DNA from 4 places in the Pseudomonas sp. CFBP 8770 genome. Region 4 is predicted to be linked to each of the others. Evidence: predicted binding sites of a transcription regulator. Region 4 holds the regulator's gene; each other region holds the start of a gene.
What was found. Region 4 encodes sigma-54, which starts transcription at its own class of promoters, with help from an activator protein. Its sites were predicted from a motif close to ANTGGCATNNANNTTGCTNT; they were not measured.

Region 1: glnA (glutamate--ammonia ligase) is a predicted target of sigma-54. The motif match lies at 1,914-1,933, and genes of this name have one in related genera.
Region 2: IFT98_RS05700 (circularly permuted type 2 ATP-grasp protein) is a predicted target of sigma-54. The motif match lies at 2,080-2,099, and genes of this name have one in related genera.
Region 3: IFT98_RS06845 (flagellar basal body rod protein FlgF) is a predicted target of sigma-54. The motif match lies at 1,375-1,394, and genes of this name have one in related genera.

The regions. Positions count from the first base shown of each region.
Region 1 covers NZ_JACYUL010000003.1:235,898-239,332, reverse strand. Annotated here, with positions in the region: gene thiI (tRNA uracil 4-sulfurtransferase ThiI) at 155-1,609, opposite strand; gene glnA (glutamate--ammonia ligase) at 2,033-3,435, shown strand, end outside.
Region 2 covers NZ_JACYUL010000002.1:187,972-191,406, reverse strand. Annotated here, with positions in the region: gene IFT98_RS05705 (alpha-E domain-containing protein) at 1-625, opposite strand, end outside; gene IFT98_RS05700 (circularly permuted type 2 ATP-grasp protein) at 638-2,047, opposite strand; gene IFT98_RS05695 (ribonuclease E inhibitor RraB) at 2,424-2,765, opposite strand; gene IFT98_RS05690 (hypothetical protein) at 2,986-3,222, opposite strand; gene IFT98_RS05685 (LTA synthase family protein) at 3,399-3,435, opposite strand, start outside.
Region 3 covers NZ_JACYUL010000002.1:447,371-450,805, reverse strand. Annotated here, with positions in the region: gene flgG (flagellar basal-body rod protein FlgG) at 1-536, opposite strand, end outside; gene IFT98_RS06845 (flagellar basal body rod protein FlgF) at 586-1,323, opposite strand; gene IFT98_RS06840 (hypothetical protein) at 1,557-1,742, opposite strand; gene flgE (flagellar hook protein FlgE) at 1,756-3,066, opposite strand; gene flgD (flagellar hook assembly protein FlgD) at 3,095-3,435, opposite strand, start outside.
Region 4 covers NZ_JACYUL010000007.1:188,790-192,224, reverse strand. Annotated here, with positions in the region: gene hpf (ribosome hibernation-promoting factor, HPF/YfiA family) at 5-313, opposite strand; gene IFT98_RS17035 (RNA polymerase factor sigma-54) at 392-1,885, opposite strand; gene lptB (LPS export ABC transporter ATP-binding protein) at 2,049-2,774, opposite strand; gene lptA (lipopolysaccharide transport periplasmic protein LptA) at 2,774-3,319, opposite strand; gene lptC (LPS export ABC transporter periplasmic protein LptC) at 3,306-3,435, opposite strand, start outside.

The sequences.
Region 1 (3,435 bases), on a different contig from region 4:
CGAGCGACGGCAAGGCGAGGAAGCACAGTTTACTGGTTGTAAATGAACATTCCGAGCCTGTTTCTGACGCAGCATTGCCTAGCGCAGTAGTTCCTACGCTGTCTGGGGGTCGGGAGGGCGATGGCGGATACTCCCACCATTCAACCCTGGGACTCTATGTCGGACGATAAACGCGCACATTGGCATGTCCCTCACTCAACAGATGGTGAGCATGCAGTCGGCTCATGACGCCCCTGTCGCAATACAGCAAGTACTGGCGAGTGAAGTCCAGTTCCTTGAAGCGGCTGTTCAGGGCATAAAAAGGCATTGCCTTGACCTCGATGCCGGCCAGTGACAGCGGCTGGTCTTCCTGGGCATCGGGGTGGCGGATATCGATGACGACCTGTCCGGACAGCGCCTCGCTGACCTCTTCGACCTCGATATCCTGGCCCAGCTGGTCGATGACTTCATCAATGGACACCAGCTTGGCGCGCTCCAGCGCTCGCTCAAGAACGGCCATGTCGAAAGACTTCTCTTCATGGACGACGCGCGGCAGCTTTGCACTGGTGGTCGGGTTGACCGAAATCACGCCGCAATATTCTGGCATGTGTTTGGCAAAATCGGCAGTCCCAATTTCAACTGCTTGATCGATGATGTCTTGTTTGTGGCTCGCCAGCAGCGGGCGCAGTACCAATTTGTCGGTCGCGCTGTCGATCGCCGACAGGTTGGGCAGGGTCTGACTGGACACCTGCGAGATGGCTTCGCCCGTGACCAGCGCGGGAATCTTCAGCTGGTCGGCCAGGCGCGTGGCGGCCCGCAGCATCATGCGCTTGAGGATCACGCCCATGTGGCTGTTGTCGACCTTGCCGAGAATCTCGCCCAGCACTTCCTCGAACGGCACGCTGATGAACAGCACGCGCTGGGAACTGCCGTACTTCTTCCACAGAAAGTGGGCGACTTCCATCACCCCCAACTCATGGGCGCGACCGCCCAGGTTGAAGAAGCAGAAGTGGGTCATCAGGCCGCGGCGCATGATCTGGTAGGCGGCGACGGTGGAGTCGAAACCGCCCGACATCAACACCAGCGTCTGCTCCAGAGCGCCCAAGGGATAGCCGCCCATGCCATCGTGCTGGTCATGAATGACGAACAGGCGCTGGTCGCGGATTTCCAGGCGCACCACCACGTCGGGCTTTTTCAAGTCGATGCCGGCAGCACCACACTCGCGGCGCAACTGGCTGCCGACGGTGCGTTCCACATCCATCGAGCTGAAGGCATGCTTGCCGGCACGCTTGGCGCGCACCGAAAAGATCTTTCCAGGCAGCAGCGGGCCGAAGTGCGTCTTGCACTTGGCCACGATGTCATCCATGTCGCCCAGCGGGTATTCGTCCACTTGCAGGAAATGCGCGATACCTGGCGTGCAGCGCAGGCGTTCGGTCATCTCGCGCAATACCTTGGCGTCCGTCAGCTTGGTCTGGACTTCAAGGTTGTCCCACACGCCAGTGACCATCAGCTGCGCGTCCAGGTCACGGAGCACCATGCGGATGTTCTTGGCGAGCTGGCGGATGAAGCGCTTGCGCACCGGCGGGCTCTTGATGGTGATCTCTGGAAAGACTTTTACGATAAGTTTCATGAAAACAGCGCGCGAAATGCCAGCCTGAAAAGAGGGGCGCGGATTATAGCGGAAATTGCTCAAGGTTTGACCAGTTATCGTACGAACGGGCAAACGCACCAATCTGGACCACCCAAAAAGGCCTCGCACCAAACCAGCGCACCCCTATTCAACCCGACCCTTCGTAGCAGCGGCGCACGCCGCGTCCCGCCTTCATACCTATATAATGCCGGGGACGAAGCGTGACGCGGCTCGCGCCGCTGCTGCAAGGGAATGTGTTCGAACATCCGGATAGTGAGAATCAGCGTTGCGCCCATCACGGGGCACTGGCATGCAAATTGCTCCCTTGTGAGGCAGGTTGCCTTGGCCGACTATCGGGCCCGGCATCACTCATATTTAGGGGCCCCCTTTCACAATCGGCCCCATTCCACCCCGGAGGACAACATGTCGAAGTCGGTTCAACTCATCAAAGATCATGACGTCAAGTGGATTGATCTGCGCTTCACTGATACCAAAGGCAAGCAGCAGCACGTGACCATGCCAGCGCGCGATGCTCTGGATGACGACTTCTTCGAAGTCGGCAAGATGTTCGACGGTTCCTCCATCGAAGGCTGGAAAGGCATCGAAGCCTCCGACATGATCCTGCTTCCGGACGACAGCACTGCCGTGCTGGACCCGTTCACCGAAGAGCCGACCCTGATTCTGGTCTGCGACATCATCGAACCGTCCACCATGCAGGGCTACGATCGCGACCCACGCGCCATCGCCCATCGCGCCGAGGAATACCTGAAGTCGACCGGTATCGGCGACACCGTGTTCGTCGGTCCGGAGCCTGAGTTCTTCATCTTCGACGAAGTGAAGTTCAAGTCCGACATTTCCGGCTCCATGTTCAAGATCTTCTCGGAACAGGCTTCCTGGATGACCGACCAGGACGTCGAAGGCGGCAACAAGGGCCACCGTCCAGGCGTCAAGGGCGGCTACTTCCCAGTGCCACCGGTCGACCATGACCACGAGATCCGTACCGCCATGTGCAACGCACTGGAAGAGATGGGTCAGGTCGTCGAAGTTCACCACCACGAAGTGGCGACTGCCGGCCAGAACGAAATCGGCGTCAAGTTCAACACCCTGGTCGCCAAGGCCGACGAAGTGCAGACCCTGAAGTACGTCGTGCACAACGTTGCCGACGCCTACGGCCGCACCGCTACCTTCATGCCCAAGCCACTGTACGGTGACAACGGCTCGGGCATGCACGTGCACATGTCGATCTCCAAGGATGGCAAGAACACCTTCGCTGGCGAAGGCTATGCCGGCCTGTCCGACACCGCGCTGTACTTCATCGGCGGCATCATCAAGCACGGCAAGGCGCTGAACGGCTTCACCAACCCGTCGACCAACTCCTACAAGCGTCTGGTCCCAGGTTTCGAAGCGCCGGTCATGCTCGCCTACTCGGCCCGCAACCGTTCGGCTTCCATCCGTATTCCTTACGTCAACAGCCCGAAAGGCCGTCGTATCGAAGCGCGCTTCCCAGACCCGGCGGCCAACCCGTACCTGGCTTTCGCGGCCTTGCTGATGGCTGGCCTGGACGGCATCCAGAACAAGATCCACCCCGGCGATGCCGCCGACAAGAACCTGTACGACCTGCCGCCCGAAGAGGCCAAGGAAATCCCGCAGGTTTGTGGCAGCTTGAAGGAAGCCCTGGAAGAGCTGGACAAAGGCCGTGCGTTCCTGACCAAGGGCGGCGTGTTCAGCGATGACTTCATCGATGCCTTCATCGCCCTGAAGAGCGAAGAAGAAATCAAGGTCCGTACCTTCGTACACCCACTGGAATACGACCTGTACTACAGCGT
Region 2 (3,435 bases), on a different contig from region 4:
GCAGGAGCGCGCTCCATTGGTAGTAACCACGGGCCGAGCTGTCGTCGACCGAATAGGCATCGTCGCCGAGCATCTCGTAGCGCGCGTCGAGCAGGCGCAAGGTGTTGTCGGCGCGCTCGATGAAGGTGCCCAGACGAATGAAGCGGAAGGCGTCGTTGCGCATCAGGGTGCCGTAGGTAGCCCCGCGGAACAGGTGGGCGCGCTCCTTGACCCAATCACAGAAGCGGCTCATGCCGTAGCGGCCCACACCCTGCTCGGCGATCCCGCGGATCTCCAGCCAGGTGGAGTTGATGTTCTCCCACATGTCGGCAGTGATGCGGCCGCGCACCGCATGGGCGCTGGCCCGTGCCGCACCCAGGCAGCTGTAGATGCTGGCTGGATTGGCCGGATCCAGGGCGAAGAAATGCAGCAGGCGCTCGGCATGCAGCTGGCCGTGGCGCTCCAGGTAGTCTTCCAGGGTGCCGGTGATCAACAGCGGCATGGCGATTTCGTCAAGGCCGTCGCCGCGGCCATCCTGTGGCATCAACGACAGTGAATAGCTGACATCGAGCATGCGCGCCAGGTTTTCGACGCGCTCCAGATAGCGCGACATCCAATACAGATCAGAGGCAGTTCTACTTAGCATTGGCAGGCATCCTTAATCCTCGACCACCCAGGTGTCTTTGGTCCCGCCGCCCTGCGACGAATTCACCACCAGCGAGCCTTCACGCAAGGCCACGCGGGTCAACCCGCCAGGTACCACGCGGGTTTCTCGGCCAGCCAGGACGAAGGGTCGAAGGTCGATGTGGCGCGGTGCGATGCCGTTCTCGACGAAGGTCGGGCAGGTCGACAGCGACAACGTAGGTTGGGCGATGTAGGCATGAGGTCGGGCCTTGAGGCGCGCCCGGAAGTTTTCGATTTCTGCGGCACTCGCGCAAGGGCCTACCAGCATGCCGTAGCCACCCGAGCCCTGGGTTTCCTTGACCACCAGATCGGGCAGGTTGGCCAGCACATGGGACAGTTCCGAAGGCTTGCGGCATTGCCAGGTCGGCACGTTCTTGAGGATGGGTTCTTCATCCAGGTAGAAGCGGATCATGTCGGTAACGAAGGGGTAGACCGACTTGTCGTCGGCCACACCGGTGCCGATGGCATTGGCCAATACCACGTTTCCGGAGCGATACGCGGCCAGCAGGCCGGGAACGCCGAGCATGGAATCGGGGTTGAAGGCCAAGGGATCGAGAAATGCGTCGTCCAGCCGTCGATAGATCACGTCCACCGGCTTGGGCCCGTCGGTGGTGCGCATGAACACTTTATCGTCACGCACGAACAGGTCCGCGCCTTCCACCAGCTCCACGCCCATTTCGCGCGCCAGGAAGGCGTGTTCGAAGAACGCACTGTTGAACCGCCCCGGCGTCAGCACCACGACGCTGGGATTGTCGATCGCGCTGGAGCTTTTCAGGGTATCGAGCAGCAGATTGGGGTAGTGATCCACGGGAGCGATGCGCTGCGCGGCGAACAGCTCGGGAAACAGCCGCATCATCATCTTGCGGTCTTCGAGCATGTAGCTCACGCCACTGGGCGTGCGCAGGTTGTCTTCCAGCACGTAGTAGGAACCGTCACCGTCGCGCACCAAGTCGACCCCGGAGATGTGCGAATAGATGTCGCGGTGCAAGTCCAGACCCTGCATTGCCAACTGATACTGCTCGTTCGCCAGCACCTGCTCGGCAGGGATGATCCCGGCCTTGATGATGCGCTGGTCGTGATACAGGTCGGCGAGGAACGTGTTCAGCGCCTTGACGCGCTGGATACAGCCACGCTCCACGATGCGCCATTCGCTGGTAGGAATGCTGCGTGGAATGGTGTCGAAGGGAATCAGCCGTTCGGTGCCCTGCTCGTCGCCGTACAAGGTGAAGGTGATGCCGGCTCGATGAAACAACAAATCGGCCTCGCGTCGACGCTGGGCAAGCAATTCCTGCGGCGTATCGGCCAACCAACGGGCGAACTCCCGGTAATGCGGGCGAACTTGGCCATCGGCATCGTACATCTCATCATAATAGGTGCGGCTCATGCCGTACTCCTTGTCACCCGGACCCAAGAGCCTTCGCAAGGCCCGTGCCATCGGCATATTTGCCATGAAATCAAATGCTTGGAATTCCCTGCCGGGAACCGTGCACCGTTATTGTGCGGCAACGTCCGAACGCCGATGACATACGCTTCATTGCGAAGCGGAATTTTCAAGCGGCTTGAGGCTATGACCAGCATAGACAGAGTTGAATTCAATAGCTTGCAGCGTTAGCGCATAATTATTTCATCGGCGCCGGCAAAAGCTTGGCGCCCATTGCGAGTCACCGAATTCCCTTTCGCCGCCACCCTGTGAGCGGCTTTTTTTTGCCTGCAATTTGAGTGGGAAGGTGAACCACGGCGCCGCCGTGGTTCACCTTGTTTCAGGCCTGCGGGAGCCGGACTTCGTGCTTCACGCCCCAGCCCTCGATTTCACCCCCCAACGGTTCGACGACGGCTTCGAAATCCTGCTCGAATTCGCCAATGCCGCCGTAAGTGGCGTACATCAGTTTGCTCAACTCCAGGTGCCAGGCACCGTCGTCGCGCTCGCTGATCTGAGCGTTGAGCGACTCGCCGCGAAACTTGCCGGCAGCCGTGCGCGCCCGGTCTTCATCGGGAAAGACCGCGTAGAACTCGATGGGATGAATGCGTGCGAAATCGAAGCCGCCCTCTTTCATGCGGCGCAATACATTGCTGCTGATGTCTTCTTGATAGGTTGTGCTCATGAATCGTCTCCCTCAGCAATAACGACGGATAGACTTTCAGTACTTCCAGAACCTCCTCGGAACAAGGAAAGGGTGCGGTGCAACGTCGATGACGCGGCGCCTGGAATCGAGCCTGTTACAAGAAGCGTGATGCGGAAACGAGCAGCAGGATCCATGGGGACCCTGCCCGCAGAGTAGCGCGAAGGCCGGGCCCATGCCAATGGCCCGGACCGGGTGAAATTCAAGCGACTTCGGTGATGGCGGTGATTTCCACGCTGTGCTGCGACTTGAGGGTCTTGGCAACCGGCGAGGCAACGTTGTCGGGAAGATTGACTTCATCCAGTCCGGCTGCAACGGGGTATAGCTTGGAGCGAACGAGCGTTGCCGCCTCTTCGATCGACGGGCAGGTGTCAGCACTGATAGCCATGCTGTCCAGCACGCCATCCTTGTTGACGAAGCTGATTTTCCACTCTTTCATCGGTGTACATCTCCTCGACGGAATTCAGGCAGGACTCTGCTTGATACGCTCACTCAACGTTGACTCGCAGCGGCGGGGATTCGTTCCGGACGGTGGATTGCCGGAGGTGTGCCAACCCGGCGCCTGCACGGCCATGAAAAAAGGCCCCGAAGGCCCTTTTACAGTACACCAGGTAGTTACTCCTGCTTGCTCTCCACCGCACCTGCGGTGTTG
Region 3 (3,435 bases), on a different contig from region 4:
ATGAAGTCGGCGGTCTGCAGGTTGCCGATCACCTGCGAGGCGGCGTTGCCGGCCGTAGTGATGGACACGGTGCCGTCGGTGCCCACGGTGAAGGTCTGCGCTTCGTTGGGAACGACGATGGCAGGTTCCAGCGCCAGGCCCTGGGCGGTGACGATCTGGCCATCGGAGTTCAGGTGGAAGGTACCGTCACGGGTGTAGGAAACGGTGCCATCAGGCTGCATTACCTGAAAGAAGCCGCGACCGTTGATGGCCATGTCCAGCGGCTGATCGGTGGTCTGCAGGCTGCCGGCGGTGAAATTCTTCTGGGTGCCGACGATGCGTACACCGGTACCGACCTGCAGGCCCGACGGCAGTTCGCTGTCCTGGGTCGACTGGGCGCCAGGCTGACGTTTGATCTGGTAGAGCAGGTCCTGGAATTCGGCGCGATCGCGCTTGAAACCCGTGGTCGACACGTTCGCCAGGTTGTTGGAAATCGTGGTCAGGTTGGTGTCCTGAGCCTGGAGGCCGGTCTTGCTGACCCATAGTGCTGGAAGCATGTGTCTTCTCCTGGAGCGCCTGGTTTACGGCGCGATCGCTACGCTGGAATTAGATTTGCAAGACCCGGGCCATGGCCTCGTCGCCTTCTTTGGCGGTGCTCATCATCTTGATGTGCAGTTCGAACTGCTTGGAGAGCGCCAGCACCGAGGTCATTTCTTCGACCGCGTTGACGTTGCTTGCCTCCAGGAAACCAGACTCGACGCGCACGGCGGCATCGGCCGGTGCCGGTTGGCCACTGGAGGTGTGGATCAGACCGTCCAGGCCCTTGGTCAGGGTTTTCACGTCCGGATTGACCAGCTTGATGCGGTCGACCTGGGCCATGACGTTGGGCGCCTGGCCCAGACCACGAATGCTGATGGTGCCGTCCATGCCGATCTCGATTTTCTCGTCGGGCGGCACGGCGATCGGGCCGCCGTTGCCCATGACCGGCAAACCATTGCCGGCGCGCAGTACGCCGAGGGCGTCGACGTTCATGCTGGCAGTGCGGACGTAGGCTTCGCCGCCGTCGGGTGTCTGTACGGCGATGAAGCCATTGCCGCCCACCGCGACGTCCAGATCCCGGCCGGTTTCCTGCAGCGCGCCGCCACTGAAATCGGTGGCCGGACGTTCGGTCAGGGCATAGGCCCGCGAAGGAAAGGTGTCGCCGAACACCGGCATGGAACGCGCCTGTTCCAGGTCACGCTTGAAGCCGGTGGTGGAAATGTTGGCCAGGTTGTTGGCATGCGCCTTCTGCGCCAGCGCGTTCTGGCTGGCACCGGTCATTGCCACATAGAGCATCTTGTCCACAGTTGTCTCCCTCGACGGGCGAATGCCGTCTACTGCTGTACTGAGAGAGGTAGAGCAATATGCGGGCCAACTTTATCCATACGGCTACAGCCCTTCTAGGACGGGGCTTGCAGCGGTGCGGCCGGAGCGGACTGAAAGCTTGACGCCGAAAAGTCGGCGCCGGATTGCCGCTAGCGGCAACGGGAGAATGGATTTACGTCACGACACCAGGGCGAGGCTCGACGGCGCCGTGTTCAACGACGGCAGCCGGCGTTGCTGAACGGCCCGGCGAAGCGACGGTAATGCGGGCCAGGGTCGACCTGACTGCACAGGTACCGCCCGCTTGCCAGGCTCTGGTAGATGTACCAGGGCGCTGGCGCCGCCACGGCCATCGCGCCGGTTGCGGCGATGGCCAGGGCTGCACAGAGGCACCGAATCACTGCCCTGCCCTCATCAGGTCATCTGGATGATGGTCTGCATCACGGTACTTTCGGTGGAAATGGTCTTGGCGTTCGCCTGGTAGTTGCTCTGCGCCTTGATCAGGTTCACCAGTTCGGCCGTAAGGTCGACGTTGGAATCCTCTAGTGCCTGCGATTGCAGGTTGCCCATGACGCCGGTATCAGGCGTGCCGATCACGGCGGTACCGGAAGCGAACGACTCTTTCCAGTTGGTGCCGCCGTTGGGCGCCAGACCCTGCATGTTGGCGAAGCTGGCCATGGCCACCTGGCCGATGACCTTGTTCTGGCCGTTGGTGAAGTTGGCGAACATGTTGCCCGTGCCGTCCACCGACAGACCGGTCAGCTCACCCGTGGCGTAGCCGTCCTGGGTCTTGGCCGAGGTGGCCGATGCCGAGTTGTATTGCGTGGTCGCCAGCATGTCCAATGCCACGCCACCGGCATTGGCCGTCGCGCCGTTGGGCGTCCAGGTGCCATCGGCGCCACGGGTGGAAGGCACCCAGCCGGCCAGGTTGAAGCTCTTGTCGGCATTGATGCCCAGGCCACCGGCCACGTCGCCCTGAGCAGGCACGATGAGGCTGCCGTCAGACTTGAAGCTCAAGGTGTTGACCAACGGCGTGGTGGCGGTCGGATCGGACGGATTGCGCCCATCGATGGTGGTGTGCATGGTCCAGCTGTTGGCCGTGGCATCCTTAACGAAGTACTGGTTCATCTGGTGGGCGTTGCCCAGGCTGTCGTACACATCGGTGTTGAACGTGTAGTTGTAGCTCTTGACGTTGCTCGGGTCGAACGGCGTGATGGTTGCCTGCGGCGCGCTGGAGTTGAGGTTGACGGTTTCGGCGATCTTCGAGGTCGCCTTGGGCTGCAGGTTCGCAGAGTCGATTTTAAGGTTGGTCAGCACGCCCGTCTGCACCACGCCGTCCTGGGCGTTGTAGCCCTGCAGGTTGTTGCCGCCCACGTCGACGACGTTGCCGTCCTTGTCGCTGTAGAAGGCACCGGCACGGGTGTAGAGCTTCTGGCCGCCATCGTTGAGCACGAAGAAACCATTGCCGTTGATCGCCAGGTCGAGGCTCTGCCCGGTCGAGGCGATGTTGCCCTGGGTGAACTGCTGCGACACGGCTGCGGTGGTCACACCACTGCCCACGCTGGTCTTGCCGGCCGTGGCGCGGATGGACGCGGCGTACTGGTCGGCGAATTCCGCGCGCGAGGATTTGAAGCCGGTGGTCGCGACGTTGGCAATGTTGTTGCCGGTGACGTTGAGCGCCTTGTTGGCTGCCGAAAGACCGCTGAGGCCGATATTGAAAGTCATGCTGTACTCCTGCGCCGAACGAAGCGGCTCAAATTCCGATGGTTTGGACTTTCGACAGCGCAACGCTACCCAGTCCAGCGAGGTTGAGGGTCAGTTCACCGCCGTTGGTGCCCATCGTGACGCTGTTCACCGTGGCTGGCAGGTAGGTGCTCATGGCCGTGGCGGTACCGTCGACGGTGGCTGCGGCCTTGAAGGTGTAGGTGCCGGCAGCGGCAACCGCGCCGTTGCTGTCCTTGCCATCCCAGGTGAAGGCGGCATTGCCGGCGGACTGGCTGCCCAGATCGATATTGCGCACCAGGTCGCCTTTGGCGTCATAGACGCCGACCGTGGTGTTGCTGCTCGACGAGGTCAGCGCCACCGAGCCGGTGA
Region 4 (3,435 bases):
AGTGTCAGCGAGCAGTCGCGCCTTGCAGCAGACTTTGCTGTTTTTCCTTATGCTTTTTGAGTTGGCGATCCAGCTTGTCGGTAAGCAGGTCGATGGCCGCGTACATGTCGTCATGTTCGGCATTGGCGACAACCTCACCACCGGGTATGCGCAGGGTGGCTTCGATTTTCTGTTTGAGCTTCTCGACTTCCATGATCACCTGAACATTGGTGATCTTGTCGAAGTGACGTTCGAGACGCTCGAGTTTTTCCCCGATGTAGGTTCGCAGGGGTTCGGTCACATCTAGTTGGTGTCCACTGATGTTGACTTGCATACCGCTTCTCCTTATTGCCATTGCATAAAGAAGCAGGCTTGGGTGCCTGCCACTGGAACGCTGTGGCACATCGCAGGGCTACATCAACCGCTTGCGTTCGCTGGACGGCGCAATCCCTAGGGATTCGCGATACTTGGCGACCGTTCGACGGGCTACCTGGATGCCTTGTGCCTCCAGTAAACCAGCGATCTTGCTGTCACTCAACGGCTTTTTCTGATTTTCGGCCGCAACCAGTTTCTTGATGATCGCGCGGATCGCCGTGGAGGAGCATTCGCCACCTTCCGAGGTACTGACATGGCTGGAGAAAAAGTATTTCAGCTCGTATATGCCACGCGGTGTATGCATGTATTTCTGCGTGGTGACCCGTGAAATGGTCGACTCGTGCATGCCTACCGCCTCGGCGATGTCGTGCAGCACCAGAGGCTTCATGGCCTCGTCGCCATAGTCGAGGAAACCGCGCTGATGTTCGACGATCTGCGTCGCCACCTTCATCAGGGTCTCGTTGCGGCTCTGCAGGCTCTTGATGAACCAGCGCGCTTCCTGCAGCTGATTGCGCATGAAGGTGTTGTCGGCGCTGGTGTCGGCGCGCCGCACGAAGCCCGCGTACTGCGGATTGACCCGCAGGCGTGGCACGGACTCTTGATTGAGCTCGACCAGCCAGCGGTCGCTGTCCTTGCGCACGATGACATCGGGCACGACGTATTCCGGCTCGCTGGACTCGATCTGCGAGCCGGGCCGCGGGTTGAGGCTCTGCACCAGTTCGATGACCTGGCGCAGCTCGTCTTCCTTGAGCTTCATGCGGCGCATCAACTGGCTGTAGTCGCGCGAGCCGAGCATGTCGATGAAGTCGCTGACCAGGCGCTGGGCTTCGGCCAGCCAGCGGGTCTTGGGCGGCAGCTGGCGCAGTTGCAGCATCAGGCATTCGCTGAGGTTGCGGGCGCCAATGCCGGCGGGCTCGAACTGCTGGATGCGGTGAAGCACCGCTTCGATCTCATCCAGCTCGATGTCCAGTTCAGGATCGAAAGACTCGCAGATTTCCTGCAGTGTCTCGTCCAGGTAACCCTGGTTGTTGATGCAGTCGATGATGGTCACGGCGATCAGCCGATCGGTGTCGGACATGGGCGCCAGGTTCAGCTGCCACAACAGGTGCGTCTGCAGGCTCTCGCCGACCGATGTGCGCGTGGTGAAGTCCCACTCGTCGTCATCGTTGCTCGGCAGGCTGCTGGCGCTGGTCTGGTAGACGTCTTCCCAGGCGGTATCCACAGGCAGTTCGCTGGGAATGCGCTCGTTCCAGTCGCCTTCCTCGAGGTTGTCGACCGTGGGCGCGGATTCCTGGAAGCTAGGCTCCTGGATTTCCTGGGGGGGTGTCTGCTCGATCTTGTCGGCCAGCGGGTCGCTGTTGTCGAAGTCGTCGCCTTCTTCCTGGCGTTCGAGCATGGGATTGGATTCCAGCGCTTCCTGAATCTCCTGTTGGAGGTCCAGGGTCGATAGCTGGAGAAGGCGGATGGCCTGTTGCAACTGCGGTGTCATCGTCAGTTGCTGGCCCATACGTAGGACGAGCGATGGTTTCATGGCAGGAACTTAACACCTTGGTCGCCGGCGCGAAGCGCCTTCTACTACGGATACCGAAATACCCGGCTTATGTCGTAAGCAAATTATATGCCTGAAACCTGAGTGTTTGCCTAGGGCGCCATGAAAATTAATGCCCGTGGGAGGGCGCTGGCGCCCTCGGGTGTTACAAGCGGAACTCGTGGCCCAGGTAGACTTCGCGGACCAGATCGTTGGCCAGGATGGTCTGGGCATCGCCTTCGGCAATCAACTGCCCGTCGTTGACGATGTAGGCCGTTTCGCAGATGTCCAGGGTCTCGCGAACGTTGTGGTCGGTGATCAGTACGCCGATACCCTTGGTCTTGAGGTGATGGATGATCTGCTTGATGTCGCCGACCGAAATCGGATCGACACCGGCGAAGGGTTCGTCGAGCAGGATGAACTTGGGCGCGGTGGCCAGTGCCCGGGCGATCTCCACGCGGCGGCGCTCACCCCCCGAAAGGCTCATGCCCAGGTTGTCGCGGATGTGCGTGATGTGGAACTCCTGCAGCAGGCCTTCGAGTTCGGCCAGCCGGGCCGTGGCATCGAGTTCCTTGCGGGTTTCCAGAATGGCCATGATGTTGTCGGCCACCGACAGCTTGCGGAAGATCGAGGCTTCCTGCGGCAGGTAACCGATACCGGAGCGGGCGCGGCCGTGCATCGGCTGGTGGCTGACGTCCAGGTCGTCGATGAGCACGCGGCCCTGATCGGCCTGCACCAAGCCGACGATCATGTAGAAACAGGTGGTCTTGCCCGCGCCGTTGGGGCCCAGCAGGCCAACGATCTGCCCGCTCTCGATGGACAGGCTGACGTCACGGACGACTTGCCGGCTCTTGTAGCTCTTGGCCAGGTGCTGCGCTTTCAGAACTGCCATTACTGGGCCTTCTGCGGTGCGTCGGATTTCTTCTTCGGCTGGATCACCATGTCGATGCGCGGACGAGGCGTGGTGACCTTGCTGCCCGTGGCACGGCCAGCGTTGACCACCTGGCGCACGGTGTCGTAGACGATCTTCTCGCCTTCGGACGTGTTGCCGTCGTTGATGACCTTGGCCTTGTCGATCAGCACGATGCGGTTCTGCGCCGCGAAGTACTGGATGGTCATGCCGTAGGCCTGCACGATGGGCTTGTCGGCGGCAGGTTTCTGCTCGTAGTAGGCCAGGTTGCCGACGGCAGTGAACACGTCCACGTCGCCCGTGGCATTGCGGGTGATGGTCACGGTGTTGCCGTTGATCTTCATCGACCCCTGGGTAATGATCACATTGCCCTTGTAGGTCGCCACGCCCTGTTTGTCGTCGAGCTGGGCATCGTCGGACTGGATATGAATGGGCTGATCGCGGTCAGTGGGCAGTGCCCAGGCGCTCGCGCTTCCCAGTGCTGCGCTCAGGCTGAGCAAAAAGGGGAGGGTTTTAACGAGCCTCATACTGTCCTCTTACGTTGGACAGCAAGTTGATCTTGCTGTCATTCAGATACGCTTTCATGCCCTTGGCCGTCGACACGCCACCGGCGCCGTCGATTCTAACGTCTTGGTCGGTCTGC